DNA from 3 places in the Paenibacillus sp. 11B genome. Region 3 is predicted to be linked to each of the others. Evidence: riboswitches for the same ligand, from Rfam matches in the RefSeq annotation. Region 3 holds a riboswitch; each other region holds the start of a gene.
What was found. A riboswitch is a leader RNA that binds a small molecule or an ion and turns the genes downstream of it on or off. The one in region 3 is predicted to bind cyclic di-AMP.

Region 1 (10,618 bases), on a different contig from region 3:
GATGGGAATCGTGCCTTCAATTGAGATGGTGTTATGGGTTGCATTGGGCGGTCGGGGGACGCTGATTGGTGCGGTGATCGGAGCTGTGGTGCTGAACGCGGCCAAAACGGGTATCAGTGAAGCTTATCCGGAAGGTTGGTTGTTTGTCATTGGAGGGCTCTTTGTAACCGTGGTCTTGTTCATGCCGAATGGACTTGTTGGTGTGTACCGTCATGTCGTGCGCTTGCTGAAACGGAGAGGAGAGGTTGTGCATGTTCCAGTCAGTCAGGAGAAACCAAAAGTCTACTGAGGTTCCGGTAGTGCTGGTTGCTGAGGAAATTACGGTGGCATTTGGCGGTTTTGTTGCAGTCAAAGGCATGAATCTGAAGCTGTATGAACATGATCTGCATTTTCTGATCGGACCGAACGGTGCGGGGAAAACGACAATGCTGGATGTCATTTGTGGCAAAACCAAGCCTGTGTCCGGTACGGTGAAGATGGCGGATGGTGCGGATCTGACACGCCTGAAGGAGCACCAGATTGTTCGGAAAGGGGTAGGGCGCAAGTTCCAGGCCCCATCGATCTTTGCTGGGCTGACCGTGCAGGAGAACCTGACGCTGGCTGCGGAAACTCGTCGTTCTCCTTTACAGGCGCTAGGCATTCAGCGGTATTCGAAAATAAGTCCTGCGATGGAGCGGATTACGCACCAAATTGGTTTGAAGGAACGTGTGGATGCACGTGCAGGGGCCTTATCCCATGGGGAGAAGCAGTGGCTCGAGATTGGCATGCTGCTGCTGCAGGAACCCCGTGTATTGCTGCTGGATGAGCCGGCAGCGGGAATGACGGATGAAGAGACACATAAAACAGGCCGCCTATTGCAGGAGATTGCACGAGAACGGTCTGTTGTGGTGGTGGAGCATGATATGGAGTTTGTGCGCGAGTTTGCAGCCAAAGTGACGGTGATGCATGAAGGCAAGCTGCTAAAGGAAGGTACGATGGCGGAAGTGCAGGAAGATCCGAGAGTGGCTGAAGTGTATCTGGGCAAAAGGAGGGATGAGCATGCTGTCGCTGCAACGAATTGAATCTGGTTATGGGGAAAGCAATGTGCTGCGCGGCGTAAATCTGGATGTCCGGCCGGGTCGGGTGGTATGCCTAATGGGGCGCAATGGTGTAGGGAAAACCACCTTGATGAAAACATTGATGGGTCTTCTTAAAACGCGGAAGGGAAGTGTTCAGTGGAAAGGTCAGGAACTATCCACCCACGACCCGGCCAGGCGGGCCAGGGCGGGAATTGGATATGTGCCACAGGGACGAGAAATCTTCCCGCAGCTTACGGTAAAAGAAAATCTGTTGCTGGGTCTGGAGACAAGCAGCTCAGGAGTGAAGACGTTCCCGGAGGATGTGCTGGCCATGTTTCCGGTGCTTGCCACAATGTATGGAAGGCAGGGTGGTGATCTGAGTGGCGGTCAGCAGCAGCAGTTGGCCTTTGCCCGCGCGCTGGCTTCAAGGCCTGGTCTGCTGCTTCTGGATGAGCCGACAGAAGGCATCCAGCCTTCCATCGTAGAGGATATCCGGCAGGTTATTTTGCAAATTAAAGCAAAAGGTGAGATCTCCATCTTGCTGGTAGAGCAGAGTATTGATTTTGTACGCGGTGCTGCAGATTATATCTATGTAATGGACAAAGGGGCAATTGCACTGCAAGGAACACCGCAGGAACTGGATATGTCGCAGTTTGAGCACCATCTGTCTGTGTAGCTAAGGTTCGTGGTGGTAGGGAGAGTTCAGGCGTGCTTGTCCAGAATGTTGGAGTACTTCGGATATAGTCTTCGGATGCAATCCGGGCAGATATCATGGGTGAATTCAGCATGAGTATGCTTCTCCAGATAACTCTCAACTGAATTCCAGCTGTCCTGTTCATCCTTAATCTGTTTGCAGACAGCACAAATGGGAAGCAGTCCGCGCAACGTGCGCACTTCGGACAGAGCTTTCTTCAATTGGCGTTCTGTCTGTTTCTGTTCGGTAACATCCGTGTGTGCAATCAGTGCGAGATCAGACAGCAGGGATGGGTCGGCCTGAATCAATGGGGTGAGTTCGAGACGGAACCACCGTTGTTCGTTGTGGGCCGTTTGAACGAAGATGTCATATGTATGACTGTCTTTAAAAGGTGCAGTGATACTTTTCAACTCCTGAACGATCTTCGCATTCTTTGCTTGTTCCTCGCGTAATGTCCACCCCTCTATTAAACGAAGGTAATAAGATGTTTCGGGTATGGTGCTGGAGTGGCTGGATACGCCCGGTTTGGGAAGCAGTTGCCCGAGTCCTTGTTGCCAAGCCGTATTGCAGCTGCGGATGATCCAGTTATGGTCTACGATGATGAGCTGGTGTTGCATGGACTGGAACGATAATCTCTCCAGATCGGATATTAAGTACCTCATGAAATGAGCTCCTCCTTGGCAGAAAACTTATCTTAAATCATCTGGAATTTCCAAAATATCGGCGACCTGGTTCCTGAACCGGGTTGCTTTGCGTGTACCGTGGATGAGATTGGACAGACGGTATGGCGGGATGTCGTACTGTTCACAAAATGTCTTTTGGTCGACCTGGAGCTCGGTTAGTCTTCGTTTGATGGCCCATCCGAAAGGAGTCACAGGTTTCTTTTTGTTCAAAAGGGTTCACCCCTCAGTGGAATATAGTATTCAGCCGGTTATTCTTGATGTAGAATATATAGATATGCGAGCTGTATAATTTATTATATACGTATTTGCGTCATCTAACAATTAAAAAAGACGGAAATAAGTGTATTTTATTATGTAAAATGGCGTAATTACGTTAAATAGACAAAATAAATGACATGAAAAACACGCCAGCGATGAGGTGCGGCGTGTTTTTCATGTTTTACTGTATGAGGAGGTGAGTTGTATGGGGGTGAAGGGGTAGAGATCAGGCCCTATAGGCGTGAAGTCCTGCTCCAAGCATATGGAAGCTGGGGAATAATGTTTTCATGGACATTGAGGCTGGTTGTACCAGTCCATCCGCAGCGGAGGCGCTGACGGTATGCCATTCATGCTCCAGGTCTGCGGCGAGGCGAACCAACAGGTTCTGGGTTGTATCGGGAGTGAGGGGAATCACCTTGGAGGCTTCGGTTATGCAGGCACTCATGGCTGAATACAGATAACCAAGGACTGCCTCCTCGACAGGGATTTCGAGGTGGTGGTTAATCCAGGCGTGAACAGTGGAAAGGCAGCCAACGGATTCATACTTAGCCAGAGTCTGTTCAAGCTCGCTAAAATCAATCCAGGGGTGGAGTGCACGAGCCAGCTTAATCAATCGTTTTCCCATTGTAGAGGCATGTTCTCTGAGGCTTGCTGGGGTGCGCTGGACATGAACGAGTTTGTCGATAAGGGCTGTACGCCACGCGTCATTATGATCTGTGGCGGTGTATATGCCTTTAATCGCCATACCTTCCAGACGCACGATACTGGGGTGCAATTGACAGCGCATGAATGATTCTAGATCTTCAGCACTGCGAATGGTTCCTTCAGTAATATGGGTATCCATACCAAAAGAATGGGTGAACCCTCCGACCTGGATAGAGGAATCAAGCAGTTTGACGTAATCGAGCAGCTTATTCCCACGGTTCACAATCTTTCGCCTCCTACGTTCGTTAAATGTAATGTAAAATAACATTTATACTCTGTTTTAGTTCGTTTTAAGTTCGTAAATCCGAATTATATGATATATATGTTCACATAAATATCCGCTTTTTGTCAATAGTTTCTGGGTTTTAAATTTAAAAATCTTTATTATGTTAATTTATATTACAATTTAAGTTATCTTGTTTAAGGTGAATGGAGTAATTGTTCCTTATAAAGGAAGTAGAGTGATCCGCCTGCTCGGATATAAAAACGGGATCAATTTTAATCATATGTGCTTTTTAGGAGAAAATGACGAGATTATACGATTTTTGGAAGGGAAAGCGCAGTTAAAATGATAATATTAAAAATGCTTTACATTTAAACTTGAAGCGGGTATAATCAATTCTGTTGCCGATTATTTACGACATGCGGTCGTGGTGGAATGGCAGACACGCTATCTTGAGGGGGTAGTGGGTGTATACCCGTGGAGGTTCGAGTCCTCTCGACCGCATCATAAGAACGATTAAGAAGAAGCTTCCCATACGGGGAGCTTCTTTTTTATGTTTTTTTACAGTAAAGATGAGTCCAGACAAAAAAAGGTCACCCGTTTCCCTGAATGCATGCTCATTCTGTCTGCAGGGTTCGGATGGCCTTGAATTGTTATTTAAGCAATTCTTTGATGTCTGCTTCAATTTTATCAGGTGTTGTTTTGGGAGCATACCGTTTCAAAACACGTCCGTTCTGATCCACAAGGAATTTGGTGAAGTTCCATTTGATGGCTTTGGAGCCGAGTACGCCAGGTGCTTCTTTGGTTAGATGCTGGAATAGAGGATGAGCGCTTGAACCATTCACATCGATCTTCTCAAACATGGGGAAGCTGACACCATAGTTCATCTGGCAGAACTCGGCAATATCATCAGAAGAGCCTTTTTCCTGTGCAAACTGGTTGCTTGGAAAACCAAGAACTTCAAATGGGGAATCTTTGAACTTATCCTGGAGTTCTTGCAGACCTTTGAATTGAGGTGTAAGGCCGCATTGGCTTGCTGTATTCACGATAAGCAGTACTTTGTCACGATAGTTGGACATCTCAACTTCCTGACCGCGAAGGGTGTTTACTTTGTAGTCGTAGACTGACATGAAAATCGCCTCCATTTCATATTCTTCTATCATTTATTATATTGATTGCAATTAAATATTGCAAAATTAATATTGTTTTTTTAACGCTATTTGGACCTCTCGTGTATGAACTGTGAATGTTTTGCTACCTGAATTTCGCTAAAGAGAGAATTAGAGAGCTTTGAAGAGATGGGTGGAGAATGGATGTGTTGTAAGCGCTATTATTGATGTGAAATGGCAAAAATCCGTCGATTCGGTGATCTGCGCAGACTTTACACCGATATGGCACGGGTGTATGATTCATATCGTAATTCCAATTTCAATTAAATTTTACATGAAAAACGAAACAAACGATAATATCGCTCTGATTAAGGAACATAATGGAACGATGTTTTAATCGCTGAGTTTCCATTCATTCATGGGTGGGAAACGGGGGAACCAACAGGATGAACTGTCCAGGACAGTAGGCATCCATGGGGTGAATTTTCCGGTGACAGCCGGAAATAGGGCGACTCTCGCGCCCGAATCCGTCAGCTAACCTCGTAAGCGTTAAAGGGAGAGGCAACAAGCCGTACGCTGGTTCATAGTGTCTTTTTGCTATGGATTATTGAAGAAGCGTCCGGGAGGCCTTGGTCCCCCACGCTTCTTTTTTGTTGTCTTTTCACGCCAAGGGAGGAACGAATGATGGATAAAGAGATGATCTTAGTGACTGCTCCAAATGAAGCAGGACGTAAATTTATCAAATTGCTGATGTACAAAAAAATGCCGTTTGCCGTTCTGACCAACAGTGCAGGGGAAGAGCGCAGGCTCCGGAGAATTGGTGTGGAGCATGTCATTCGCATGAACACGGCTGCAGCTCAGAAATGGTTTTTGCCGCAAGGCAGTGTAGGCAATGTTTTTATTTTTGAAAATAGCCTAAACCTGACCTGCCGATATTTGCAGATCTGCCGCTCCTGGACATCCAAGTCCCTGTGTGTCATTACAGAACAAAGCCACCCCAAAGGGATCTATCGGGGAATGGGAGCAGACCGTATCGTATATTCCTTGAATGGGGAAGTTGGGTTTCTGCTTAATGGTTAGTGGTACTATTCCTGTGATTGATCCAGTGTCAGCTGCCTGTTATAATTGAAATCATAAATATACGGAATATTGAGGAGACTCATGCATGATGGTGGGTCTTCTTTTTTATGGTTTGGGAAATGGGGAAATGAATTTCCTGTGGCTAACGAGGAGGAATAGGCGTGCCGGATGTACGTGGAATACAATGGTTGTTCTTTGATGTGGGGGATACGCTTGTGGACGAGTGGGAGCCGGTGGATGATATTATTGGTCAGTTCGTTCGAGAAGCTTGTGCGCTTGGTTATCAGGTGGAGATGCAGACAGTACGAGAACTATTTGCCGCCTCCTACCGAAATTACGAGCAATGGCCGATGAAACTGGCTATTCGTACCCTGATCAGCGATGAGCGGCACCGGGAACAGATACAGGAGAAGCTGAAGTTCCGCAAAGAGCTTGAACGCCCCTTCGCGTCAGCCGACGCTGTTCTCCAGACGTTGTCGCAACACTATAAGATTGGCATCATTGCCAATCAGAGCCCGGGGACGGAAAATCGGCTGGATAGCTATGGTTTGCGTAAGTACGTGGATGTGCTGGCCTGTTCCGCTGAAGAAGGAGTGTCCAAGCCTGATCCTGAATTGTATGCTGTAGCTCTGAAACAAGCGGGATGTAAACCGGAGGAAGCGGTCATGATCGGCGACCGGATTGATAATGATATTATTCCGGCTAAGAAGCTGGGTATGCACACGATCCGAATTTTGCAGGGGTATGGCAGGTTCCAGCCGGAGCTAGCAGATGCAGACCGTCCAGACTGGACGGTTGAATCACTGGATGAACTACTTCCCTTGTTGATGGTAACTCAAAATTGATAAATAAACTAAAAGCGGTATTTAGAGCTGATCTCTAATCGGTATGGATCAGGTTGGATTAGGCTGCTGCTAAAAAATATAAAAGGCTGATCATCTCAAGGGATACGTTACTTGAGTTGATCAGCCTTTTTGAGTTAGACAAAATACGGATTAGTTTTCTTTAACCTAGAACAACCGAATGGTCTGGATGATCAGATACACATTCAGGATAACGATAACTCCGGCAATGATCCAGGAGATGATTTTGAGCCACAGCTTGTTAGCAAAATCCCCCATGCTTTTTTTGTCACTCGTAAACATGATCAGTGGAATAACGGCAAAGGGGAGCTGCAGCGACAACAGAACCTGGCTCAGAATCAGCAGTTCTTCTGTTCCGTGCTCTCCGGCAATAGCTGTTACGATAACGGCCGGGATGATTGCAATCAGACGTGTTACCAGCCGACGAAGCCACGCCGGAATACGAATGTTCAGGAAGCCTTCCATTACAATCTGACCGGACAGTGTGCCGGTGAGTGTTGAGTTCTGGCCTGAAGCCAGCAGGGCTACACCGAACAGGATGCTGGCGATGGTGGTTCCCAGCAAAGGTGTCAGCAGATGGTAAGCATCCGTAATTTCCGCAACCTGGGTCATGCCTGCACTATGGAACACGGCAGCAGACACAATCAGGATGGCTGCATTGATGAACAGGGCCAGTGTTAAAGCGATTGTTGAATCCATGGTGGTATACAGAATCGCTTCTTTTTTACCCTTAGTTGTCTTTTCAATCTGACGGGTCTGTACGATAGAAGAATGCAGATACAGATTATGGGGCATCACGGTTGCGCCAATAATGCCGATGGCGATGTAGAGCATGGCTGGATTTTGCAAAATTTCGGCACTGGGTACAAAGCCGTGCATGACGCCGCCCATATCCGGTTTGGCGAGAAAAAGGTCAATCCCGAAGCAGAGGGCGATGGTAGCCATCAGCACAATAACGAGCGATTCCAATGCGCGGAAGCCTTTATTTTGCAGCAAAAGAATGACCAGTACATCGACAGCGGTAATAATGACGCCATATAACATGGGAATGTTGAACAACAGTTTGAGCGCGATGGCTGAACCAATAACCTCGGCAAGGTCGGTGGCTGCAATTGCAAGCTCACACAATATCCATAACACCATCACGACAGGCATGCTGAATCGTTCGCGGCAGGCTTGCGCCAAATCCCGTCCTGTGACAATCCCGAGCTTACCAGCGAGAGACTGTAACACAACAGCCATCAGGTTTGAAATCAGAATAACGGACAATAGGGTGTAGCCGAATTGTGAACCACCTGCAATATCAGTTGCCCAGTTCCCGGGATCCATATATCCAACGGCAACCAGGTAACCCGGTCCAACAAAAGCTAGGAACTTTTTCCACCAAGCAGCGTTCTGAGGCACCTTCATGGAGCTATGGGCTTCCCCGAGAGAGGGGGCCATACCCGCAGCCAATGGTTCATTGGAAGGAGCGTTGAACGGATTTTTTTTACTCATAATATAATCACCCGACTTTGAAGTATTGATATTCTATATGAAGAGGAACGATGTCATTCCTTTGATTAAATTTGAACATTGAAATCAAAATGAAATCAAAATCAAAAAACGTAATTAAACTACTTTCGATATGTCTAAACGTTTATGTTGATACTTACATTGTACTCCTTCAATTATTTTTGTCTAGTGCAACTTTTGTGTAGAAGGACAAGATTTACCGGAGAAGGAGTTGTGCCTTAGTATATTACCCAACCCTTAATAAATAACCAATGTGCATCTCACGTGCATGAAAATAATAAAGATGTAAAAGCTGAATAAGGAACAACATGCGTTTCAAAATAAGCCAGAAGTTTAAATTGAATAGTAGGCATTAAAAAATTTGAAGGTGAAGGAGAGATTTTTAATGGAAGCTTTATATACAGCAACAGCGACAGTTAAAGGTGGACGTACAGGTTCGGTGGCTTCTTCGGATGGTGTGCTCAAGCATGATCTGAAAATGCCAAAAGAGCTTGGAGGCCCTGGTGGTGAAGGTACCAACCCTGAACAGCTCTTTGCAGCTGGATACGGTGCATGTTATGAGAGTGCCCTCGCCAATGTGGCGCGCAAAGCAGGCGTGAAGTTGGAGAATGTGGTGGTAACCAGCAATGTATCCATTGGCAAAGACCCTGCGGATGACGGTTTCCAGCTGTCGGTACGTTTGGATGTGAGCATGCCTGGTGTGGATCACAGTCAAGCCGAAGATCTGGCGCGCAAGGCACATGATTTCTGTCCTTACTCCAAAGCAACACGCGGCAATATTGATGTGGTACTTAATGTAGTTTAAGACCTGACTCCTAGGAGTAGAGGGAACATATAGAGCAGGGTATCTTTGGATACCTGACGTTCGATTACAAGACCCTGCTGGCCATCGGCAGGGTTTTGTATTGTATAATCCCGTTGGAATGCAGGAGATTGCATGGTGGACAGCGTACTATTTTACATAATCTACTCTTGCTTGATGTCATACATTCGAATGAGGGGGGAACAATATTGAGTATTGAAGAGATGATAGAACGACGATTTGTATGTACCAAATGCAGGGGGACGGACTGCAATATTAAGGAAGTGTCCATGTCAGGAGCTGGACTTAGCAAAATGTTCGATATTCAGCACAATCATTATCTCTTCGTCGCCTGTTCTTCCTGTGGATATGTTGAAGTATTCGATCCGGATGTGTTGAAAGGGAAAAAACAGGGTCAGGTGGGTACCATTCTTGATATTCTATTTGGCGGGTAAATGTGCGTGAGTTGACATCGAACTAAAATTTCTTTAATATGACTTAGTACTAAGAAGTGTCATTGCATGAACCAAATTTGAATTAACAGGTGATATCCATGTCTTATAGACCGCGTATTGCAAATTTAGAACTAGCTAGTGGCAACAAGGAAGACGGATTGTATGAATTTAAAATGAAATTGGTAGACGGTACACAATGCCGTGTATTCTACTCCCATTCCCCGGAATGGAAGCTGACCAATATCAGCCGTCTACAGAAAACGCCTTGTCCGGTATGTCGCAAAGATTTCATTTGCAAATGCATGGACCAGTGGGCTGGTGACCTTCATCAACAGATGATCGACGACCAATGGATGGAAAAGGCAATTGCCGAGTAATTGCCAAAACAGATACGAGCGTGGGCACAGAGCCTGCGCTCTTTTTCTTTTTTTCGTTACACCTAAATAAAATGTAAAAAAAGCGACCGAGATAACTCGAAAACGGGTAATTTACTCTAATAGCACAACTATGAGGAGGCCACGATTATGACTGCAAATCAAACGGATCAGCATCAGGGACACCCGATTGTGCTTGTGGACGGAGTGTGTCATTTTTGCCAAGGCTTAACGAAGTGGATTATCAAGCGTGACCCGGAGGGGAAATATCATTTTGCATCACTTCAATCGGATGTAGCGAAAACATTGCTGGAGAAGGGCAATCTGTCCACAGACAGCATGGATACGTTTGTACTCATTGAGGATGGGAAATATTATACGCGTTCCACCGCAGCGCTGCGGCTGGCCAAAGGATTGAAATTCCCTTATCCATTATTGTACGGGCTAATTATTATACCGAAATTTATTCGCAATGCAATATATAACACGGTAGCTCGCAACCGATATCGCTGGTTCGGTAAAGATGAAGCGTGCATGCTGCCTACACCTGAAATGAAGGAGCGTTTCCTTTGAATAACTGAAGTGTAACATATTGTATCAGGGCGATTGATTAATAACGGGAATAATTGGGTAATGAGTACGGATCAATTCTATTTTGGGAGGCAAATAACTTGAAGAAGTGGACTACATTAATTATTGGGGCATTATTGGCAGTAAGCATGACCGCTTGCGGAAGCGATGCAGATAACAGTACAGCAACGCCGCCAGCTGGCAACGAAACGTCTAACGAGGGCAATAC
Region 2 (10,618 bases), on a different contig from region 3:
GGCTACAAACGTACTGAAGATTTCCATGAAAATCAGGGATACATAGATTGACTGGACTACCCATCCTAGTTGAAAGGCAATGCTGCCCATTGGAATTTCAAATTGCGTGATGCCAGGCATCTGGGCTGACATGGCAAAGTGAGCTGCCATAAGCATGAATCCTACACCAATCCCGCCCAGAACGCCGCCCCATTTCAGTACTTTTCGGCTGCGAATCTGATTCCCCACCGGAACGAGTACAGCTTGGGCAAGCGCCAGGTTGAATGAAGTATACAACAGAGGCGATAACCAGACCTGGATTGGATTGCTGTCAGTGGTTAAGGTAATAAATCGGTTTGCGCCGGGATGATGTATGGTGCTGGTGATCATAAGGAGGGAAAGCAGGAGCATCATGGGCACCACGATACTGTTCATTTGCAGGATGGCCTGAATGCCGCGTCCAAGCAGCAGATATGTACCGATAAGGGTAACAATCAGACCTGTCTGGTAATGGAGCCCCAGATGCTCTACAAAGACCGATCCGGCTCCGGCCAACATGACACTGTTTACTCCAATGAGAATCAGGAGAGTCACCCAGGTAATCCAATTTCCTGCTTTATGACCGAATAGATGCTTGTTGAGATCCTCGTAAGAGCGAGAGCCGGTATCATGGGCAATTAGCATCATTTTTGTACCTAACCAGACAAAGAGTATGGTCGATAAGCCAATGGTAATGGTGGCCCATTTGCCATACTGGGTAAAAAACTGCAATATCTCCTGCCCTGTTGCAAAGCCGGCTCCTACTACCGTTCCGATGTATGTAAATGCGATCTGCAGCACCCGAAATGCCTGTTTCATGTGTTTCCCCTCTCAGGCCCCTGAATAGTTTGGACATGCGGGTGCCATGGTACAAGGTATGCTTGACCCATCAAAGTCATGACAATTGAAGTGCGGCATGGGGTCATTTATATGCTCTGGACAAGAGTAGAGGCAATTTCGCTTGAACTGATAGCCGGATCTATGATACTTTTACGTCATAGGATAGGCTTGGGAGGTCAAATTATGGAAGTATTGAAACAACGGATTTTACAAGAAGGTGTAGTCATGTCAGATCAGGTGCTGAAGCTGGATGGTCTGCTGAATCACCAGATTGATCCTGCATTGACGATGGAAATGGGACGTGAATTTGCCGCTCGTTTCCGTGAAAGTGGTGTAACTCGGGTCATTACAGTGGAGTCTTCGGGAATTCCGGTCGCCTTTGCTGCCGCATATGAACTGGGTGTTCCGCTGGTATTCGCCCGTCGCAAAAAAACACTTTTGGCTGACCCCGATGCCTACTGTGAAAGAGTGCCTTCTTTTACCAAAGGAATCGTAACGGATATTATGGTATCCCGTGAATATATCCATGAGAATGATCGTATTTTGTTCATTGACGATATTATTGCCAATGGCGATGCTGCTCGCGGTGTTATTAAAATTATCGAACGTTCGGGTGCGGAACTGGTTGGATTCGGTGTCGTGGTCGAAAAATGTTTTCAGGCCGGAGCGCGTACAATTCGTGAGCAGGGCATCCCGGTTGAAGCGTTGGTGCGCATTCGTTCATTGAATGACGGTACCGTGCAATTTGACGATAACGAAATATGACTTTTTAAAGGAAAACGTGCCTATTTTTATAACAATGCCTTTGCATGACCGCTGATTTCATTTATAATGGGGTTATGTTAGGGAGAGGAGGCAACACCATGGGTAACCAACCGGCAACAGAACAATTTTTTATTGATAAGCTGGCGGAATCGAAAGTACATTTTGAGCGTGCCCTGGATTGTAAACATACGGAATTCGATGACCTTTATCCCTATATGATTGAACATCCTCAATTTTTCTGGTACAAACGCTACGTTGCCTGGTCAGAATTGCTGACGATTGTAGGCTTGTGCGAAGAGTTGTCCTTCTCTTGGAAAGAACAATTTACACCGCATCAAGTGGAGTACCTTGAAGAACGTGTGATGTCCGCCAAAGTGCTTGATTTTTGGTTTGAGAAGAACGACAGCAAAGAGCACGCGCAGCGGTAACTTTCAGTCGGGACATACTTTCGAATGACATGACAGTCCAATACAGTCACGTGAGACCTAAATGACTTTTCATTTAGGTCTCTTTTTGTAAATAATTTTTATGGAGAAAGTAGGCGTCGGGAATATGATCAGTGATGCAGAATTGGATGTACTGCGTTTATCGGGTGAAAAAGTAAGGGTGATTCGGGACGAGATTCAGTCCAATGATGTGACAGGCATTGTCGTAGCCTGGGACGGGGAGCAGGTACTCATTCGCCGTCAGAATCGTCGTGTGGTCAAGCTTGACCGGAATTATCAGTACCAGTTGTTCAGCGAACCACGCAAGAGCCTGCTCGAAGAATAGGACATGCGTTTTAGGTTCATTTACCATGGATGTTTTGGCATAATTGCACCTCTCGGGAGAGAAGATAGGTACAGTGAGAGTTTGTAACATATCAGCCGAGAGGATGTGCGGTAACCATGACACTGATGAATGATAAGGTTCATGCCTATAAAGATCAGATGGGTGAATTAAGCGACGTGCTGCCTGCAGTGGTGAAGTCTTATCATGAGTTCACTGGAGAATGTTTTCAGGCAGGAGCGATTGAAGCCAAGACCAAACAGCTGATTGCCCTGGGCATTGGATTGTTTGCCAATAATGAGGTATGTACGTTCTACCATGTGGAAGAGGCACGTGCCAAAGGAGCGACCGATCAGGAGATTATGGAGACGGTGGCTGTGGCTGGAGCCGTAGGCGGAGGCCATGCGTTGTCTCAGGGTGCAATGAGAGTACAGAAGGCTTTACATTAACCTATGTATTGCAGAATCATTTTGTCCAGCTTTCTGTAGAAATAGGGCAGACAAAGAAAAGGCTCCGGTTATAACCGAAGCCTTTTCGTGTTCAACTTATATTTTGCCCAACATTTTGTTATACATATATTGTCCTGTTACCCGGCGTGCTGTTACGTAACGATCGTTGAAGTAAGGATTGGATAATTGAGTGATGCTTACACCCTTGCTGCTTGAAGCGTGAGCGAACTGTCCGCCACCGATATATACACCTGTATGTGAAATGCCATTACCCATCGTATTAAAGAACACCAGGTCACCTGTACGCAGATTAGCTTTGGATACCGGCGTGCCAGCCTTGGCTTGCTGCTGCGAAGTACGTGGCAATTCAATGCTGTATTTGTTGAAAATATATCTCATAAATCCCGAGCAATCAAACCCGGCGAGCGTAGTGCCACCCCATTTGTAAGGTATGCCTGTCATGTTGTTTACCACGGTGTTAATACTGCTTGCTTCAGTGCTTGTTGCCCCGGATGTAAATAGTACTGCTGCTCCAAAAATGGAGATGATAAGCTTTTTCAAAATTTGTGTTCTCCCTTCGATGCCTACGGAGTTAGCTAAGGGTTCGGTAGAAGGTTCCCTATATTTCCTATGTATAAGAATAATTCACCCAAAATGGTTCCCCCGTTTTCAAACATGAAACTCGGCAAATGAATAATTAAGTTTTTGTAACCTTTTGAAACTATATTGCATAAATGCGAAAATGTCAAACCTGTTTTAATGTTTTCTTAGCACCTCAATGTTAACGGAATTCTGACTTTTTATGTTGAAAAAACTCGAATGTTGGATTCTAATCGATGACAAAAAAGTAACTACTGTTTCAACTGGAGAGAAATTGGACAATGTATTGGTTATATTACATACATTGAAGTGGGAAATTATATTTTTTTTGTTGACACTAATTACCTGCACATGATATATTATTTCTTGTCGCCGCGATATAATTTCTCGGAGATATGATATACGCGGTCGTGGCGGAATTGGCAGACGCGCACGGTTCAGGTCCGTGTGGGCTAACCCCCGTGGAGGTTCGAGTCCTCTCGACCGCATCATACTCATCATCAATAGGTTTCTGTTCTGCGTTTTTATGCAGATCAGAGCCTTTTTTATATTTGTCAGGATATTCAGGCTTCCGCTCATCACCTGCGCTGATGATATCTTGGATATGTATTCCAAGTGGGCATAGATGTTTCGTTAGTCGAAAAAATGGCTGTGACCAAGCCATTCCTGAATGCGTAATGTATCCCGGTTTGATCCCCTGGCCCAGCTTGTGTACGTAAATCTGATCCCTGTAGTCATCAGAGTAGGACGATTTGTAGAGCTGCCTGTTTTTCTGCTGTTCCTCCAACAGCCGCAGCAGCAGTTCTAAGCCCGACATGTTCTCTGATAATAAAGTTGTTTAAGTACAAAAAACGACACCCGGCCTGATATACGGGCCGGGTTAGAAATAAAGATGAACTAGAGCGTGCCTTAGAACACCTCCTCGTAAGATGACCCTTCTACAAGTTGAAGCATTATCGTAGATTGGCTACCCATGGAATAGGCGTCGTCCGGACAACTGTCAGGAGACATTTCACATCACTATACCTCTTTGCTAAATGGAGTTTTCTTTGCTTGCATCTTTTGATAATCAAGCCCCCAATCATACATCGCAAGAATAATATCCTTCATTGAATGCCCAATATCAGTTAGCTGATACTCTATTTTAGGTGGAACTACAGGATATATCGTTCTAGAGACTAAACCGTCTTTTTCTAACTCACGAAGCTGAAGGGTTAATGACAGCAAGAGATATAAGCAAAGATTTAGTAGCGATTGCTTCCGGGAATGGGGGAAGCAATCGCTATGTTTTTTTGCGGATATTTTTATTTTTTTGTCCACCACATGTGTACAAAGAATAAAAAAGATGATACATTGAAATTAGTTTAATTCCTTTTATAACAGGGTTTTTTGGAGGAATACTATGTCTCCTGTACGAGGACATACGTATATCGAGGAGGGAATGGAATGTCAAGTCAAGCATTGGACCAATTTTTAAGTTCGAACATCGAAGATCTAAAGACTAAAGGTCTATATAACGTCATCGATACGCTGCAGGGTGCAAATGGTCCTGTTATTCGTATCGACGGAAAGTCCCTAATCAATTTGTCTTCCAATAACTATTTGGGACTGGCAACAGATTACCGCCTGATTGATGCTTCAGTTAAGGCGTCGCAGACATACGGGGCAGGCGCAGGGGCTGTGAGAACAATCAATGGTACGATGGATCTTCATATTGAGCTTGAAGAAAAACTGGCCCGTTTCAAAAAAACGGAAGCCGTTATCGTGTATCAATCGGGATTTAACTGCAATATGGCTGCTATATCCGCGGTAATGGACCAGCATGATGCGATTTTATCCGATGAGCTGAACCATGCTTCGATTATTGATGGCTGCCGCCTGTCGAGAGCTAAGGTGATTCGCTTTAAGCATTCGGATATGAATGATTTAAGACAGCAGGCGAAAGATGCCAAGGAATCCGGTCAGTACCATAAAATTATGGTCATCACTGACGGGGTTTTCTCCATGGATGGTGATATAGCAAAGCTGCCCGAAATCGTGAAAATAGCAGAAGAATTCGATCTGATTACTTATGTGGATGATGCCCACGGTTCGGGCGTTCTCGGAGCAGGTGCGGGAACCGTGAAGCATTTTGGATTGTCCGACCGCATTGACTTTCAAATTGGTACTCTTTCCAAGGCGATCGGCGTTGTCGGCGGTTATGTGGCGGGTAAAAAACAACTGATCGAATGGTTGAAGCTGAGAAGCCGTCCGTTTCTGTTTTCGACATCGCTACCTCCGGCTGCAATCGCTTCTTGCAGCGCTTCTGTCGACATTTTGATGAATGACAAAGAGCTGATCGAGAAGCTGTGGGAGAACGGCAATGATTTGAAAAACGGCTTGAGCCGACTTGGATATGATGTAGGCCAAAGCGAAACGCCGATCACACCTTGTATCATTGGCGATGAAGTAACCACCCAACAGTTCAGCAAACGGCTCTATGAAGAAGGTGTTTACGCCAAGGCAATCGTGTTTCCGACGGTTCCGAAAGGAACCGGAAGAATACGCAACATGCCGACAGCTGCCCATACCAAGGAGATGCTCGACAAGGTGATCTCCGTTTATGAGAAAGTTGGCAAGGAAATGAAGCTGATTTAGCTGCATTTGTGGGAGTATATTTCGGGAGGAATGTCTTATGAACAAGATTTTGGTGACGGGAGCACTGGGCCAAATCGGTTCTGAGTTAGTTGTTAAATTACGTGAAATTTATGGTGCGGATCACGTCGTTGCTACGGATCTCAGGTCATCAGCCCACGAAATTACCCGATCCGGGCCATTCGAGCTGCTGGACGTGACGAATGATAAGGCGATGTTCGAAATCGCCAAGCGGTACGAAGTTGATACCGTCATCCATTTGGCTGCGCTGCTGTCGGCTACCGCAGAGGAGAAACCGCTGCTTGCCTGGAATTTGAATATGGGCGGATTGATGAATGCACTTGAAGTATCCAGGGAGCTCGGCTGCCAATTTTTCACTCCAAGCTCCATTGGATCTTTTGGTCCTTCGACTCCGAAAGACAATACCCCGCAGGATACGATCCAGAGGCCCAATACGATGTACGGCGTGAATAAAGTGTCCGGCGAACTGCTTTGTGATTATTATTTTCACAAATACGGCCTGGATACCAGGGGGCTGCGATTCCCGGGTTTGATATCTTATATGACGCCTCCCGGCGGAGGAACGACGGATTACGCGGTGGAAATTTATTACGCAGCCGTGACGGCTGGCCGGTATACATCTTATATCGCCAAGGACTCAAACATGGACATGATGTATATGCCGGATGCCCTGAACGCTATCATTGAATTGATGGAAGCGGATTCTTCCCGGTTGATGCACCGAAATTCATTTAATGTCACCGCAATGAGCGTGGATCCGGAGGCAATCGCTGCAGCGATTCGGGATGAGTTTCCCGGCTTTATCCTCGATTATGACGTTGATCCGAAGAGACAGGCGATTGCCGATAGCTGGCCGCATTCCATTGATGCGACGGCAGCGAAGACAGAATGGGGATTTCATGCCCGCTACGACCTGAAGGCCATGACGAAGGATATGCTTTCACAGCTAAGCGAGAGACAAATGCTTCGCAAGGCTTAAAGTTATTATGAATTCGCGGTGCAAAGCGAGTAGAAATACAAAAGAAGCTGCATCAAGAGGTTTGGCGTTACCCGGACCTTTTGTTGCAGCTTCTTTTTTCATCCTCCAGCCCAGACATTTCCGTGGTCTGTGGCTTATCAGATCAAGAACACGTCATAAAGCTTCGTCTGTCATTTGAGCGAAATCCGTGCCTTTAGGAAAGAATTCTCGCAAAAGACCATTGGCATTCTCATTTGAGCCTGTTGCCAGGAGGAATAGGGGCTGCAAAATACACCTGTAAAACAGGTGTGGCTTCCAGATTGGCATAACAGGCAAACTCCTTCCCACACTGAGGTAGCTGTTCAGAACGCTTTCACAGGGTAATGGAAGGCTGCTACACCAAAGGCAATTTCCATCGACAACCCCGTACGGCTGCGCAGCCCTTGCTTTCCCTCGGCTTGAGACCATAGTATCCAGTTCCCAGTGGCCAAATGTATCGCGAGAACGTGCTTCTTTCGGACGTTGGGCAATCGGCTTCCCCACACACAGCAAACTTACCGCGTGTTTCTGCGGGCTTCTGATGCTTACCTTTGTGCCGGAGAACCGCTAGAGTTCCGATCACCAATAAGCCAGCATACAGCCATCGGTAGATCATTTTAAAGCATACCATCGGTTGTTTTCCTGACGCAACCGTCCCACAATCTGTTCGGGTGACCAGGTGGCCTGAAACTTCTCTTCGATCATGTGGGCCAGTTCTGGCGTCCAATGGCCCGCGGGAACAGAGGCTTTTCGTCGCATGATCAGGGGAATATTGGTTTCCCCTGATCATTCCATGAATGTTCTACCTTTATATTACTTAATCCATAAATTTTAGAGGTGGAGTCCAATGAATAAAAGCAAAGTTTATACGATAATAAGGATTGTTTTATCATAAAATGATACCAAATACCTATGACAAATAATTTCGTATACTTCTGGGAATGGAGAAGCAACTGCGAAAAATTTGGCTAAGAAGGCATATCAAGAAGCTAATGGTTAAAGCCAATCGATTCTGTCCAGCAATAGACGATGTTAGTTGTCCGCGATTTGACGGAAATGCTGACCTCGAGTTGTATTCAAATACAGGAATTATTTTTCGGAAGAACCGAGGGTCTATCATATTGAAGGGGTAGCTTTTGCTAGAGGCGAACATGATGATCCGAACAGCGCCGTTGGCATGGGTTGTTCTTCGTGCCTAACGGAATCTGTACCGACATCGGTGTTTTTTTATAGGTATATGAGTTAGTGCACAATTTGTCTAAAACTTTGGTAGCTTCTTACTTTCGAGAAACCAAGTTAAATGCATGTCGGTAAGCCTGGAAAAGGTCTCCTTATCAAGCGAGATATGGTATTCACGATTGAGCCCATGATCACCGGAGGCACCTACTTCATGACAATCGATCCGGACGATGGACAATAAGCTCGCCGCCCAATACGAGCATACGATCGCCATTACGGCTGAAGGTCCACAAATTTTGACCGAGCAATAGAAAAATTAGATGTCGACCAATGAAATGATCGACTTCTTTTTTTCGAATTTGGCACAGCAGGTTCGGGAACAGCGTGTCCATAGATCTGATGAGGTGCTCACTTGGACGCGATCATATCCAGTACGAACAATTCATCTCAGGTGAACCGCGCAACAATTTCGGAAACGCCGAGTGACTCGGACAATAAGCAGGTCAGTTGACGCAATACTTTTCTCCAACAAATTGCTGCTAACATGGGAATTTCGCGTGCGCAAATTGCACTTGCATGGTTGCTACAAAAAGAAGAGGTCCCGCGCCGATTATGGGTTCGACGAAGATCAGACATATGGAAGATGCGGTTTCGTCGTTGTCGGTTAAATTGACTTCTGAAGAAATTACCCGTTTAGAAGAACTGTATATTCCACATCCATTTATATAAATTTGACGCAAGTAAGGCATGCATCTGCTAATCATGCAAAGCCTAATTACTTATATGGTCAATTCTATGAAAAGAACTCTTCATGCTATGTCTCATGAGAGTTCTTTCGCTTTTGTGGTGATACACTGAACCGTACCACAAGTAACGGCAAGTTATTCTGGATTACAAATCGTTGTAGCTAAAACCTTATAATAAAGTGCAGATTTATCTCAGACCGTTGTAAGGATCAGGATCCAAACTTATCAAGAGCTTTGTTAAATGTTCAACATGGTATTTCTCATCACGGCTGATTTGAGCGAATGTATTCTTAACATCGGGGTAAGAAATTTCAGCTGCATATTCATCATAAAGTACAGCTGTTTCTAATTCACCTTTGATATCATCTCTGACATTATTTAATATCAATTGTTTATCATAATCGGGTTTATAAATTTGCATTGGATCTTTACGGGCAAAATGAGTGTTTTGAAAGTAGACATAAGCTTCATATTGTACGGGGTCGTATTTGCGCAACAGAGTTAGAAACATTCCGTAATGTCTTTTTTCATCCAACAAGATTGCTCTCCAAACGGCATTGACTTCTTCCATGCTGGAATTTGCGATATGTTGCGTATAATCATACTGTGCAGTTAATTCAGCGATCATCGCTTCTCTGATTTTACTTGTGATAAAGATAGGTTTTCCCTGTGGTTGACCTCCCGGTACTGTATAACTCAACGTGGCTCCCCCCCCCGAATATCCTATCGAATGTTTATATACTTTATGGGCTTCATTCAGGAATTATGCTTATGCTAAGTTATGGGGAGTTTGTTGAAAAGGCAGATGAGTTGTTTTCAAAAATTTGCCGTTACAGACAGCGCGGAGAACCGTATCACAAATAACGGTGAAAAAAGATTTAAGTTGTAACTCTAAGACTAGAGCGTTGTAGAGATTATATATTTACACCGTTGAATTGCCCGATAAAATACAGGTAATTCATACGGCATTGCCGAACCGCAAAGCACCCGTATATCTGTATTCACGAATGTCTCAGACTTACGGCGCTTGGAAAAGACAGAAAAACCCGCGAAAACCTTGATCCTACAAGGATTTTCGCGGGTTTTATGTTCCTCATCCTTAATTTGTTTTCCGCTTGGTTCTCAATCGCGTGCACGATTCAGGTCCGTGTGGGCTAACCCCCGTGGAGGTTCGAGTCCTCTCGACCGCATCATATGTAACACGAAAAAGGTTCCTAGAGTGGCATTAATGCCATTAGGAACCTTTTTTATTTGTTTATTTATCCAGTAATGGAAATGTGTTTGTTCTGCGACGATTTGCCCCTGTTTTTCAGGTTAATTGTACGTAAAATACCGAATTGTACCTATTCCAGGGATCCCTCATCCACTATTCTCTTCTCGTATGGAAGCGCTATCAACAAGGATTTGAACGACCAAATTCAGAGGGGGTAGGGATAATTTGAAACGAATCGGAAAAAGGATGGCAATGTGTTTTATGGTATTCATGATTGCAGCAGTGCAGTTCGGAATGATGGGAACGACAGGCAATGTGGCACAAGCAGCAGATAAAAGTCTGGCCCAGAAGCCGTATATGGGCTGGAGCAGTTACAGCATGCAGGTAT
Region 3 (10,618 bases):
TGGAAAACGGGGTTGGAGAATCTCCCAAAAGCCTTATGGTTAGTGGATCTAGCGCCATTTGTACTATTGGAATTTGAGGCTTGTCCGTGGTAAGATGATAGTCATGAAACGGGCGAACCGCAGGGCGGTGGACCTATGCGTTTGGGTTGCTGTGGTAGCACCAAAGGTTTTGATGGCACCGCGGACAGCTGTCTGTGATGAGCCATCATATGGGGAGGAAGATAACGTATGGTTTTTACGCAAGAGGAAGTCGAAGCTCATCTGGGAAGGCTGGAAGGCTGGGAACTGGAAGAGGGACGATGGATTGTCCGCAAGTTCGTATTTTCCAACTACATGAAAGGGATTGCATTTGTGGACGAGGTCGCAGCGATTTCAGAAGCATTCAATCATCACCCTTTTATTACGATTGACTATACAACGGTCACGCTACGTCTCACATCTTGGGATGAAGGTGGCATCACATCTGTAGATATTAAAGAAGCAGAGCAATATAACGAGGCGTTTGAGAAAAAGAGGTCGGAATAAACTGGCGCGGTTATCATCGCACTACCGGAAGTGAGTGAAGCATACATGTCAGACGATAATCAGAACAAACCGCTTATTACTGTCGTAGGCAGCCTTAATATGGATTTGGTGGTGAAGACGGACATTATTCCCGAGGAAGGGGAAACGGTGAGCGGGGAGGAACTGCACTATCTGGCCGGAGGTAAAGGTGCCAACCAAGCGGTGGCAGCAGCACGACTTGGCGGACAGACAACGATGGTTGGTGCGGTAGGATCGGATGGTTTTGGTGAACGCTTGCTGCACAGTCTAACGGAAAGTGGGGCAGATGCCTCACAAGTCCGTATTCTGAATGATACGGTTACAGGTACGGCCTCCATCTGGCTCTCCAAAGGAGATAACCGGATTATTGTCATTCCTGGAGCGAATGGGCGGGTTGTGCCTGCGATGCTGGAAGAGGCGGATACGGTAAAAAGCCTGACTGCAGCCGCAGCGGTGCTGCTGCAGCTGGAGATCCCGCTGCCTGCGGTCACCCGCGCCGCCCAACTGGCGGCTGAAGGCAGCGCATTGGTGGTGCTCAACCCGGCTCCCGCGGTGCCGGGTCTGCCCCAGGAGCTCCTGCGGTGCGTCGACGTCGTTACGCCGAACCGCAGCGAGCTTGCCGTGCTTACCGGCCGGGATGATCTCCGGCCGGAAGACGTAGATGCGGCGGTCGCAGAGCTCGCCGCATCCCTCGGGGCCGCTGTCGTTACGACGCTCGGCCCCGAGGGGGCTGTATACGCGGCGGCGCCTGGCGGCCGCGTACAGGCAGGGCGTGCCGGCGCATGCCGTGCGCCCGGCTACGCCGTAAGCGCCGTCGACACGACCGGCGCTGGCGATTGCTTCAACGGCGCGCTGGCGGTAGCCCTCGCGCGCGGAGAGACGCTGGACGCGGCGGTAAGCTTCGCCATGGGCGCAGCCGCGTTGTCCGTGACGAAGCTCGGCGCCCAGTCCGGGATGCCGTCTGCACGTGAAGTGCAGGCTTTCCTTGCCGAGCAGAAGGCAAAAACGCAGTAAACCATTCTTCTTTAGGATGAATTATAGGCGGCAGAATGAGCTCATGCAACCGGAGTAGCCATAGCGCCGCATATTTTCACCGGAGCTTTCTCTACACGCTAAGCATGTAAATATGACCAAGAGGCTCTTACTTTCCCGGCAAGGGAGAGTGAGAGCCTCTTATCTGTAGAACATTGATTAAACCCGGTAACCCTGTGATACGGTTGGCTACGTTATGCGTTCAGCATCAACGTGGTTTAGAGCATGCGTTAAAGAGCAGGAGGTGATTGAAGCCACCACGCTATACATGCTTGCAACCTGTCTTAACTGTTCGCCTTAAACGATGGGGTTACTTCTTCTCCGCCAGCCACATCGCAATATTCGCGATTTCTTCTTCCTTCAGCTTGTCTTTGAACGAAGGCATACCGCCGCTTTTGCCTTTGACAATGGTCGTATAAATCTTCTCCACATCGTCCTGGCTGCCAATCTTCTGCAGACTAGGGCCCATGCCCCCTTGAAGCTGATCACCGTGACAGGTAATACAGTTGGCTTTGACCAGTGTCTCGGCCTGTCCTGCATCCATGGTAACTTGCGGCATCGTCGGTTTCGCTTCTTCTGCAACTTCCTCTTTCCCTGGAAGCGTAAACATTAGTACAATAGCTAAAGCGCACGCTGCAAAAAATACCCCGCTCATGATCCATTTGTGCATCCCTTATGTCCCCTCCAGAATGAAAGATCATCTAACCTGAAACTATCCATATCATTATAACGGAACCTGTAGTTACATCATAGCATTTTGTGGTAATTTTTTGAACTAATCACATAACCGGGGACTTTTTCGATGATTTGAAGCCCTATTTAATCGCGTGGACCTTCATAGACCATGCAGTAAAAAGGTTTCAAACCGCTCGGTGTCTGTCGTTCGTATGTATCCTGCGTAACAAATCCTGCCTTGAGATAGACACGAATGGCCCGTTCATTCCAGGTCAGGACTTCCAGATCAATTTCGTTTGCCGGGTTCCGGCGAAGGGCTTCCTTCACAATGGCCGAGACAAAAGCTGTTCCCTGACCATGACCACAGCGTTCGGGGTGCATACCAAGCCCAATGCGAGTGACACCTTCAAGTGGGAAGTATTGAGCGAAACCCCAAATTTGATGATCCTCTCCCAACACCACTGCATATTGTTCCTTCCGAAGCTGGGGATCTCCGAATTCCACTTCGAGTGCTTTCATCTGCTCCCAGGGCAGCCAGCTATAAATATTATAAGGCGGATCATACTGCCAATCACAGATGAGCTCCGCATGTTCTTCTTGCATGGGCACAACGTGAAACGTCACAGGGGCTTCATCCATACAACTGCACGCTCCTCTCATTGTGAACAAGCTATAATGATTTTAATTTAACCAATAGCATAGATATGTCATTCCATATCTATGCTTGTTTTCACTCTACAAAAGAGGCGTTCATTTGGCAAGTCCTCGTTATTGAAAAAAATAATTAGTATCTACATAGAGTTATCTGTACAAAAATACTCAAACATATCCTTTTGCTTATGGATCAAGGATATCTTTGGCTTTTTTAATGTACAGAAATAGGTGTACAAAATTCTTCGAACTTCGGAGAAGGAAGTTTACCGTTCTTAGTGAAACATTTTTATTTTGCAACTTATTAACACCAAGCAGATCTGCCCACCTTTTTTGAGTTTCAGCAGATACTTTTCCATGACATGAATCAATTCCAGGATCATGTCTTTGCTGCGGGTATACTTTCTTTCTTCACCAGACTCTGTTGTGGCTACTGACTAATTTTTGAAATATGTTAAATGATCACCAGCTGAACAGAAGAAACATTCCATTGCCCTATATTTCCCAGTAAGATTCTACGATCCGATTCATCAATAAAATACTCAAGAGAATTACCGATTTCCACGTCAAGTGAACGTTTCATCTCAATAGGAATAACAATACGTCCGAGTGAGTCCATATTACGTACCATACATTTTTGCTTTTATTCATCATTACTTCCTCACCCATTTTCTTTCATTGTACCATATGGAAAGATTGAAAAGGCTTTAGCGAAATCGGGTTACGTTCCCGTAAATCTATGTAAATAAAGAAATAAACCATTTTCCTAAATGACCTTATACCCATATACATAAATGGGATTAAATAGTATTATATCCTTGGTTTTATACTATTTTATAGAGAAGGGATGTATAGTTGAATGGTAAAGAAAAAAAGATTTACAACCTTACTGTTAATTTTAAGCTTATTCACAAGTGTTTTAGCTGGATCTGCAGCCGCGGAGGATCAAGTCATTGAATTAAATGGAATAAACGAGCAAGAGATCAATACTTATCTGAAAAACGCAGGATACACTCAAGAAGTAATCGATACATTAGAACTGTATCAAAAGGAATATCTTTATGAGGAAAAAGCGATCTTTACAGCTCACAAAAACGCTCTTGGCCAACTAACCGAGAGTGAAGAAGGGGTTGCCGAGGATTTTAGCCTCATGTCTTTACCTAACTGGACCCATAGCTTGGTAGTGAGTCAAGTTAAAGCTCCATCAGGTTATGTTGATTTTATCTTTTCATACAATTGGGATTGGAGCTACAGACCAAATTTCACATCCGAAGAGAAATTCGGGATTGCTTGGACCGATGATTTCGATCCGTATCCGGAAACAGCTAAGTACTCTTATCAAGCGAGAGGATACCAAGACCGCCCAACTGCATACCCAGGTTGCCCATCGAGAAGAACAAATGGCGGTACTATTTGGTCAGGATACAACACATACAATCCAGGAGCTGGAGTGGGTTGGGCTATTAACCTAATTGGTAGTTGGTGGAGCCAAGACTGTGGCTACTACACAGTTGACGGACACAAAGGTTCTGGCCAAGTAAAAGCGGGTAAGGCACATAGTAATAACAGCGCCCCTGACTCAAGCTCTGCCGTTGGGAAATACTTCCATAGGACTTATTTGGCAAATGGAGAGCTTGGTTTCTCGGGTGTGCCAACAATCACAATAAGTCCTTCATCAAATTATGATCCGTCTGATGAAGTTGGTGCTCGTTGGAACTGGACAAACAAAAACTACTAATCGGGTAGATTAGTGTAGTTTAAGAAAAAAAATAAGAAAATAAACGCTTATAGCCCTTATTGCTTCCGAGGAAGCTAAGGGCTATAAGCGTTTTCAAGCTGTTTCTCTTCTTCCATTGTGTTAAGATAGTGCTCATTCAGTTACAGGAATTTCCTCTTCCTCTCCTCCCCAAACTATCTTCACACTTTTAACATCTTTCCAATCATCCACACTGCTCCTTGTAGGTAGTTGAATCACTTCATTTGGAGAAATTGTAGTACTAACTGTGTTTTTAGTTGCACTGTTGTTTGGATGTAGAATATTAACTTCTACCTCTTCATCAACAGGATCTTCTCCAATATATTGTATGGAAGGAATTTCTTCGTACTTATCTTCATTTGGTACAAGATCAATTGTAACTACCCAATTATCTGACTTTGCAACTAAACGCTTTTCGCTAACTGATTTGCTCGTGCAGCCGTACAAAAACAAAAGTAAAGCAAGCAGAACAAATATAATTTTCCGGTTAGAGATAAATACAACTCCTTTTAATTTTTGACCATATTATAGCATAAAAGTAATCAAAAGGATTGGTTCGTATTTCCTATTTAGCCGTTGTTTATGATGTCCAGGTGTTCAGTATGCAAAAGAAAAAGACCTCCTCAAGAATATTACTTTACTGTAACATAGAGTACAGCAGCAATTGTGCTTAAGTTGCATAATAGATCGTGAACTCGGTCCACTAGTGGTCACAATTCTTTTAACCCCTGACTCAGTTTTAGTATTAAATCTTACCATAGCATCATCCCACCAGTATTTCGGTGGCTGATCCTTGGGCTGGGTTAAATCAAATGCTATGCACTCTCCATCCAGGATCGCTGATTTTACGGGAAGCTTTATATCTAACAATTCCGGAAACCTTGATGTAATTTCCGTAACCGTGCCTTGAAAATGCACGAACTTTACCATTCTCATAGTGGATCAGTATTCTAAAGCCATCCCATTTCAAACTATTATACTTCCATCTTTTTATTTGATTAGGCTGCAACGGATACAGCAGCATAGGTTTGATTGGTTGATTTAACATATATGCTACACCTCTCCATAATGAACATATCATAATCGGCATTCCAGAGGTATATGGGTTCACTGGTATAACTGAGAATTATGTACATATTCTTTTTGTACACTTTTATGTAGATACGTGAAACAAAAGTTCCGGTAATTTCGTTTATATTATAGTGGGATGGGTAAAAACATTATAAGAGCACGGACGAAGCAATGCAAAATAGCCCTGAAAAAAGTAAAGTTAGGTTAGATAGCTTATCCCAAAATACTTTTGATGAAACGAAGCACAAAAAAACCGCCGGATACATTCCTGCGGAGAATGTACCAGACGGTTCTATTATGCTTCGTTACAGTAGTGTTATTGTTACAGCATGACGTTGCTCCGCTTGTCCCTAGTCGATGGCCAATGTCTCATATGCGTCCGTGCTCATAATGCGTTTAGCGCCAACATAGCGGTTAGCCCAATAGCTTTCACTTAATGCGCTGATTGTAACTCCTTTGGAAGAAGAGGAGTGTGCAAACTTTCCATCTCCTACAAAGATTCCTACGTGCGAGACCCCTTTGCCCGTTGTATTGAAGAATACCAGATCACCTGGTCTCATTTCCATACGGGATACTGAATCGCCCATGTCGAATTGTGAACTTGATTGGCGCGCCAGATCAATGCCCAGCTTGTCGAATACATAACTTGTAAACCCAGAGCAGTCAAAGCCGTTAAGCGTTGTTCCTCCGCTTTTGTATGTAGTTCCCATTGCTGAATCAATGACTTGGTCCATTTTTGAATCTGCGAATGCGCTGCCTGCTCCAAGCGATAATGCGAATGTGAGGCTAAGTACAGCTGCGGTTAATTTCTTCTTAAACAAAAGATATACCCCTTCCAATGCCTGCGAGGTTAGCTTAAGGATTCGGTTGAAGGTCCCCTATGATCCCTCTGTTGCAAGATCAATTCACCCATAACTGGTTCCCCCGCTTCCCAGGTGCTAGGAATTTGGCTATGCTAGTTGTGCACCTGCGAAATCAAGAAATGACGATTAAATTTTAAGTAGTTACAAATATGAAGGTAAAGATTACAAAGTTGTTACTAAAAACTCACTGCGATTATTGTAACAGAGGTATATCACTTTGGCAACGTTTAGCAACAAAATTAGCAAAAAAAACCTCGACCTTTGACGGGGAAAGGTCGAGGTTTGCTTGTTTAACGGCATTTGATGAACTTAACTTTACATAGAGATAGTAACAATTTTGATCGTTCAATTTATTCCTTGACCGAGTTGGACTGCCATAACCGGAAATGGGCGCATATTTTCCACAGACTCAGCAAGCACCGGGCAAGTGGGTACGTTTGTTGTAGTATAAGGCCGGTTAAGCCTGTTACTAACCATGAAGCTGAGGTAAAGGCAACAAAGACCAGCAGATGAAGACCGCCCAGCAGGGTCGCAATACCGATCAGAGTGATGATTTGGCGCAGAGCAATCCATAAGGCCTGGAACGTACCACGGGCTCCGCCTTCCCCGTCAGGAGCCGAGACCCCAAACTGCATGTAGAGAAGGGCATGATGTATTACCCACCCGTATACAATCCAACCAGCAACATAGGGAATACCCGGCAAGAGCAGTTGGAGGGAATGAAAGCCATCCATAAAGATGGAATAGAGCTTCGGTGCAAGCCAATAAGCCGGCAGCAGCAGCAATACGGTTCGAATCGTGTGAAGTAACAGCATCGGTTTCCACAAATTTTTGATGCCGCGAATGAATGGAACGCGCTCTTCCGAATGATTAAAATGCTGGAGTGAGTAGAGCAGCCCTGCCTGAATGAGTGGGCTAATTAGCATCCGCAGCAGCAGCATAGCCCCTAGAATCCATAAATAGCGATGGACCTCCGGGTTTGTTGACAGACCAAGCTGGCTCTCCATTTTGAATAGAATCGTACTTAGCTCCCCGGCATCAGGTTCAGGATAACGCAGGAGAAGCGGGACTACAGCTGACTGTACCATCCGATAAAGAAAGTATCCCCATATTAATTGATAGAGAAATAAGAGTGCCGCAATGAACATATGCTGACGGACGAGAAACCAGCCTTCACGTATTTTCGCTTTCACTGTATCCACCTCACCATGACAGACTTCCGAATATAGCTTCTATAAGTTTGGTTGCGCTCATACTCCAGCGGGATTTGGTTGGCTCATCCAGTCCGGCTTTCAGAAAATTGTTCATATGATGGTTCTCCAGCACGATCGTGTATAGCGGATCAGTCATCGCCCAGGAAACCGGGGAAGTGTAGGTCAATTTGTAGGTAATGCGCTCCTTGCTACCATCCCATTCTTTCGTCATGGTTTTCCCATCCTCGAACATAATTCGAACAGGCACCTTCGTATATTCACTGCCTTTTTTCTGCACTGTAACCGACGACTCGTACAAGGTTTGACCGTCTTTCAGGACGGGAGTGACCTTAATCTTCTCCACTGCAAAGTCAGCCATGCCGTCTCCGTACACGTATTGTTCAAAATAATCCGACCAGGACGTGCGGGTCACTTGTTCCACGACCTTTTGAAAATCAGAAGAAGTAGGGTGTTTGAAGCGGTATTTCTTCACATAGGTCGAGAGAATGCGCTCCATCGTTTTAGCACCAACCTGCTGCTCGATCCCGAGTAATACAAGCTTGCCTCTTGTGTATACGTTGGCTGCATAATGATTCTGGGAATCAAACTTCCAGGAGTCTTGTGTCAGTGGAGCTGGGGAAGTAATGAGACCTGATTGTACGGGCAGATTCGGGATAAGTCCGTATTCCTGTTCCATCAGTTTGTCTTCCGCATAGGAGGTGAATCCTTCGTCCAGCCAAGCCTCTTCAAATTCATTACTGGCGACCATGCCGTAAAAATACTGATGTCCAATCTCGTGCACAACCGTGCGTTCCAGATCGTAACCAGGAGCGGAATCATCCGCACCGAAGGCAGTGACCAAAGTAGGGTATTCCATTCCCCCTGCACCATTCCCCGATTTGGGCGGGACAACGATGGACAGTGTAGAATACGGATAAGGGCCAAACCATTTGCTATAATTGGATAGTGCTGCTTTGGCTGCATAGAAATAACGTTCCTTCAGATCCTCATGAGCAGGGTCGAGGTACAGCTTGATTCGAACGCCAGGCACATTAGGAGCAGAGAAGGGCTCTTCCGCATAAACAAAATCAGGTGAGGCTGACCAGGCAAAATCATGTACATCATCGGCATAGAACTGATAGATTTTTTCGCCGTTCTTCACCACAGCTTGCTGGGTTGGGAATCCTGTAGCAGCCACCTTGTATGTTTCCGGTACCCGAATACGTACACTATAGATACCGAAATCTGCATAAAACTCTGAATTGCCATGATACTGATGCAAATTCCAGCCTTCGGACGTTCGACCACGTGTGCCTACTGGCTCATATACGCTAAGTTTAGGAAACCATTGGCCTGCCATAACAAAGTTATCTGCTGTTCCCATGCGGGCAAAAATTTTCGGCAGCTTGACCTCGAATCGGGTGTGAAGCGTGATGCTTTCACCGGCTTTAACAGGTTTGGGCAGCCGTACCTTAATTAGGGTAGTATCTTTCATATTTCCGTCATCCGGCTGCACATATTGCATCCGATGCAGGAGGGAAAGCCCGTCCTCTGTTTTCATTTCTGTAATATGCATGGAACCATAACCGTCCGTGGGCATAACATCGCCGCGAAGCTTTCCCCCGGATTCTTTCATAAAGGTGGTGTCGGCAGAAGAGAAGGCGTTGGGATACATGTGAAAATAAAGCTCACTGACGGTTTTCTTGCCTGGATGTGTCCAGGTTATCGTCTGAGTCCCTTGTAATACATTTCCGTCTACCAGCTTCACATCCATGTGATATTCCACTACGCGGTTGCTGAACACTTCAGCGGTAGGTGTCTGTATACTTTCCGGAGATGTTTGGGTTTTGACGGGTGCCGTAGGCTTGCCCGATTCCGGGGCGAGCGCAGGCAAGTCAGAATGAATGGAGCGTGTGGTACCCAGACCAAGCCATATCCCCCCGGCAATTACACACAGGGCTATAATTGCGGTGAGCCAGCTCTTGGCGCGTCGTGGAATCATCGTTAAATACCTCCCGTTGACAAGCATCTACAGCATGTATATGTTTGCATTGGGGCGATTATTAGTTAAAATATTTGTATCAACCCTTGGAGGCTATAAAATGGACCAAAACGAGCAAAACGGCAAAAAACAGATTGCCTTGAATATCGTTAGTGCAAAGAGCAAACACAAAGGCTTCGGTGCAGGCTCTATTGATCTGAACAACCTGTCTCCAGTTATTATTGATAACGGAGAAGCTAAGATCGATATTGGTGCAATGCATGCGAAGAGTAAGGTAGAGCGCAACATCAAATTCTCCACCAATCGTGAGGACGTACCCAATGGACGCCAGGTATGGCTGGTATGGGTAGCTGTGGACCGTAACGAACAGGGGCAGCTCTATGGTGGAGCAACCGCGTGTGAGATGTGGATTGATACAGAAGCGCGTCGTGGATGGAAACTGCTGGCCGAACATGTGAATCGTATGGATTATGCTATGAAGCGCCGGTTCATGCTGGATGATCTTGGACCGGAGGATCGCGCAGCACTCAAAAAACTGCTGATTACGCATAACGAAGAATGGTGGAACGCTTCTCCAGATGAATTGAAAGAAGCGCTTGCCTAATTAATGTGAAAAAGCCGTTCAAAAAAAGAAGCAAAAGCCCCGTGACCGAGATGATCGGTTCGGGGCTTTTGCTTTTGTGCTGAAACTGGAAATTTTGGAGTGACGTAATTGCGTCATTACGTATTTACGTCACTTTGGTCATTCCACCCACCAGCGTTTGAAATCCTTCCACCATGAATGCTTCTCTTCCTGTATTCCCTGCTGATTCTGCACTTCGCGACTGTTTTT

Region 1: another riboswitch for cyclic di-AMP. It lies ahead of Q0V21_RS15505 (HAD family hydrolase); the one in region 3 lies ahead of Q0V21_RS25615 (C40 family peptidase).
Region 2: another riboswitch for cyclic di-AMP. It lies ahead of Q0V21_RS13775 (C40 family peptidase); the one in region 3 lies ahead of Q0V21_RS25615 (C40 family peptidase).

The regions. Positions count from the first base shown of each region.
Region 1 covers NZ_JAUKNS010000003.1:100,966-111,583, reverse strand. Annotated here, with positions in the region: gene urtC (urea ABC transporter permease subunit UrtC) at 1-289, shown strand, start outside; gene urtD (urea ABC transporter ATP-binding protein UrtD) at 252-1,061, shown strand; gene urtE (urea ABC transporter ATP-binding subunit UrtE) at 1,039-1,734, shown strand; gene Q0V21_RS15530 (nitrogen regulation protein NR(II)) at 1,761-2,414, opposite strand; gene Q0V21_RS15525 (hypothetical protein) at 2,442-2,645, opposite strand; gene Q0V21_RS15520 (urease accessory protein UreF) at 2,920-3,621, opposite strand; tRNA gene Q0V21_RS15515 (tRNA-Leu) at 4,043-4,125, shown strand; gene Q0V21_RS15510 (glutathione peroxidase) at 4,275-4,751, opposite strand; cyclic di-AMP (ydaO/yuaA leader) riboswitch at 5,119-5,294, shown strand; gene Q0V21_RS15505 (HAD family hydrolase) at 5,412-5,810, shown strand; gene Q0V21_RS15500 (HAD family hydrolase) at 5,972-6,655, shown strand; gene Q0V21_RS15495 (Nramp family divalent metal transporter) at 6,821-8,116, opposite strand; gene Q0V21_RS15490 (organic hydroperoxide resistance protein) at 8,574-8,993, shown strand; gene Q0V21_RS15485 (zinc ribbon domain-containing protein) at 9,200-9,445, shown strand; gene Q0V21_RS15480 (hypothetical protein) at 9,544-9,822, shown strand; gene Q0V21_RS15475 (thiol-disulfide oxidoreductase DCC family protein) at 9,970-10,392, shown strand; gene Q0V21_RS15470 (DUF6612 family protein) at 10,491-10,618, shown strand, end outside.
Region 2 covers NZ_JAUKNS010000002.1:1,205,856-1,216,473, reverse strand. Annotated here, with positions in the region: gene Q0V21_RS13800 (YkvI family membrane protein) at 1-837, opposite strand, end outside; gene Q0V21_RS13795 (xanthine phosphoribosyltransferase) at 1,042-1,623, shown strand; gene Q0V21_RS13790 (hypothetical protein) at 1,722-2,051, shown strand; gene Q0V21_RS13785 (hypothetical protein) at 2,176-2,394, shown strand; gene Q0V21_RS13780 (carboxymuconolactone decarboxylase family protein) at 2,511-2,840, shown strand; gene Q0V21_RS13775 (C40 family peptidase) at 2,937-3,401, opposite strand; cyclic di-AMP (ydaO/yuaA leader) riboswitch at 3,407-3,538, opposite strand; tRNA gene Q0V21_RS13770 (tRNA-Leu) at 3,845-3,928, shown strand; gene Q0V21_RS13765 (winged helix-turn-helix transcriptional regulator) at 4,461-4,760, opposite strand; gene Q0V21_RS13760 (glycine C-acetyltransferase) at 4,887-6,077, shown strand; gene Q0V21_RS13755 (L-threonine 3-dehydrogenase) at 6,115-7,074, shown strand; partial or broken gene Q0V21_RS33010 (IS30 family transposase) at 7,162-7,848, opposite strand; partial or broken gene Q0V21_RS13740 (type I methionyl aminopeptidase) at 8,393-8,582, shown strand; partial or broken gene Q0V21_RS33005 (aldo/keto reductase) at 8,801-9,000, shown strand; gene Q0V21_RS13735 (ferritin family protein) at 9,205-9,717, opposite strand; gene Q0V21_RS13730 (S-layer homology domain-containing protein) at 10,456-10,618, shown strand, end outside.
Region 3 covers NZ_JAUKNS010000006.1:309,507-320,124, reverse strand. Annotated here, with positions in the region: gene Q0V21_RS25650 (4a-hydroxytetrahydrobiopterin dehydratase) at 229-525, shown strand; gene rbsK (ribokinase) at 571-1,557, shown strand; gene Q0V21_RS25640 (c-type cytochrome) at 1,886-2,245, opposite strand; gene Q0V21_RS25635 (GNAT family N-acetyltransferase) at 2,395-2,889, opposite strand; gene Q0V21_RS25630 (hypothetical protein) at 3,761-4,639, shown strand; gene Q0V21_RS25625 (hypothetical protein) at 4,772-5,110, opposite strand; gene Q0V21_RS25620 (ATP-dependent DNA ligase) at 5,466-5,705, opposite strand; gene Q0V21_RS25615 (C40 family peptidase) at 6,079-6,549, opposite strand; cyclic di-AMP (ydaO/yuaA leader) riboswitch at 6,553-6,690, opposite strand; gene Q0V21_RS25610 (hypothetical protein) at 6,942-7,784, opposite strand; gene Q0V21_RS25605 (M1 family metallopeptidase) at 7,795-9,786, opposite strand; gene Q0V21_RS25600 (YwhD family protein) at 9,887-10,390, shown strand; gene Q0V21_RS25595 (transglycosylase domain-containing protein) at 10,529-10,618, opposite strand, start outside.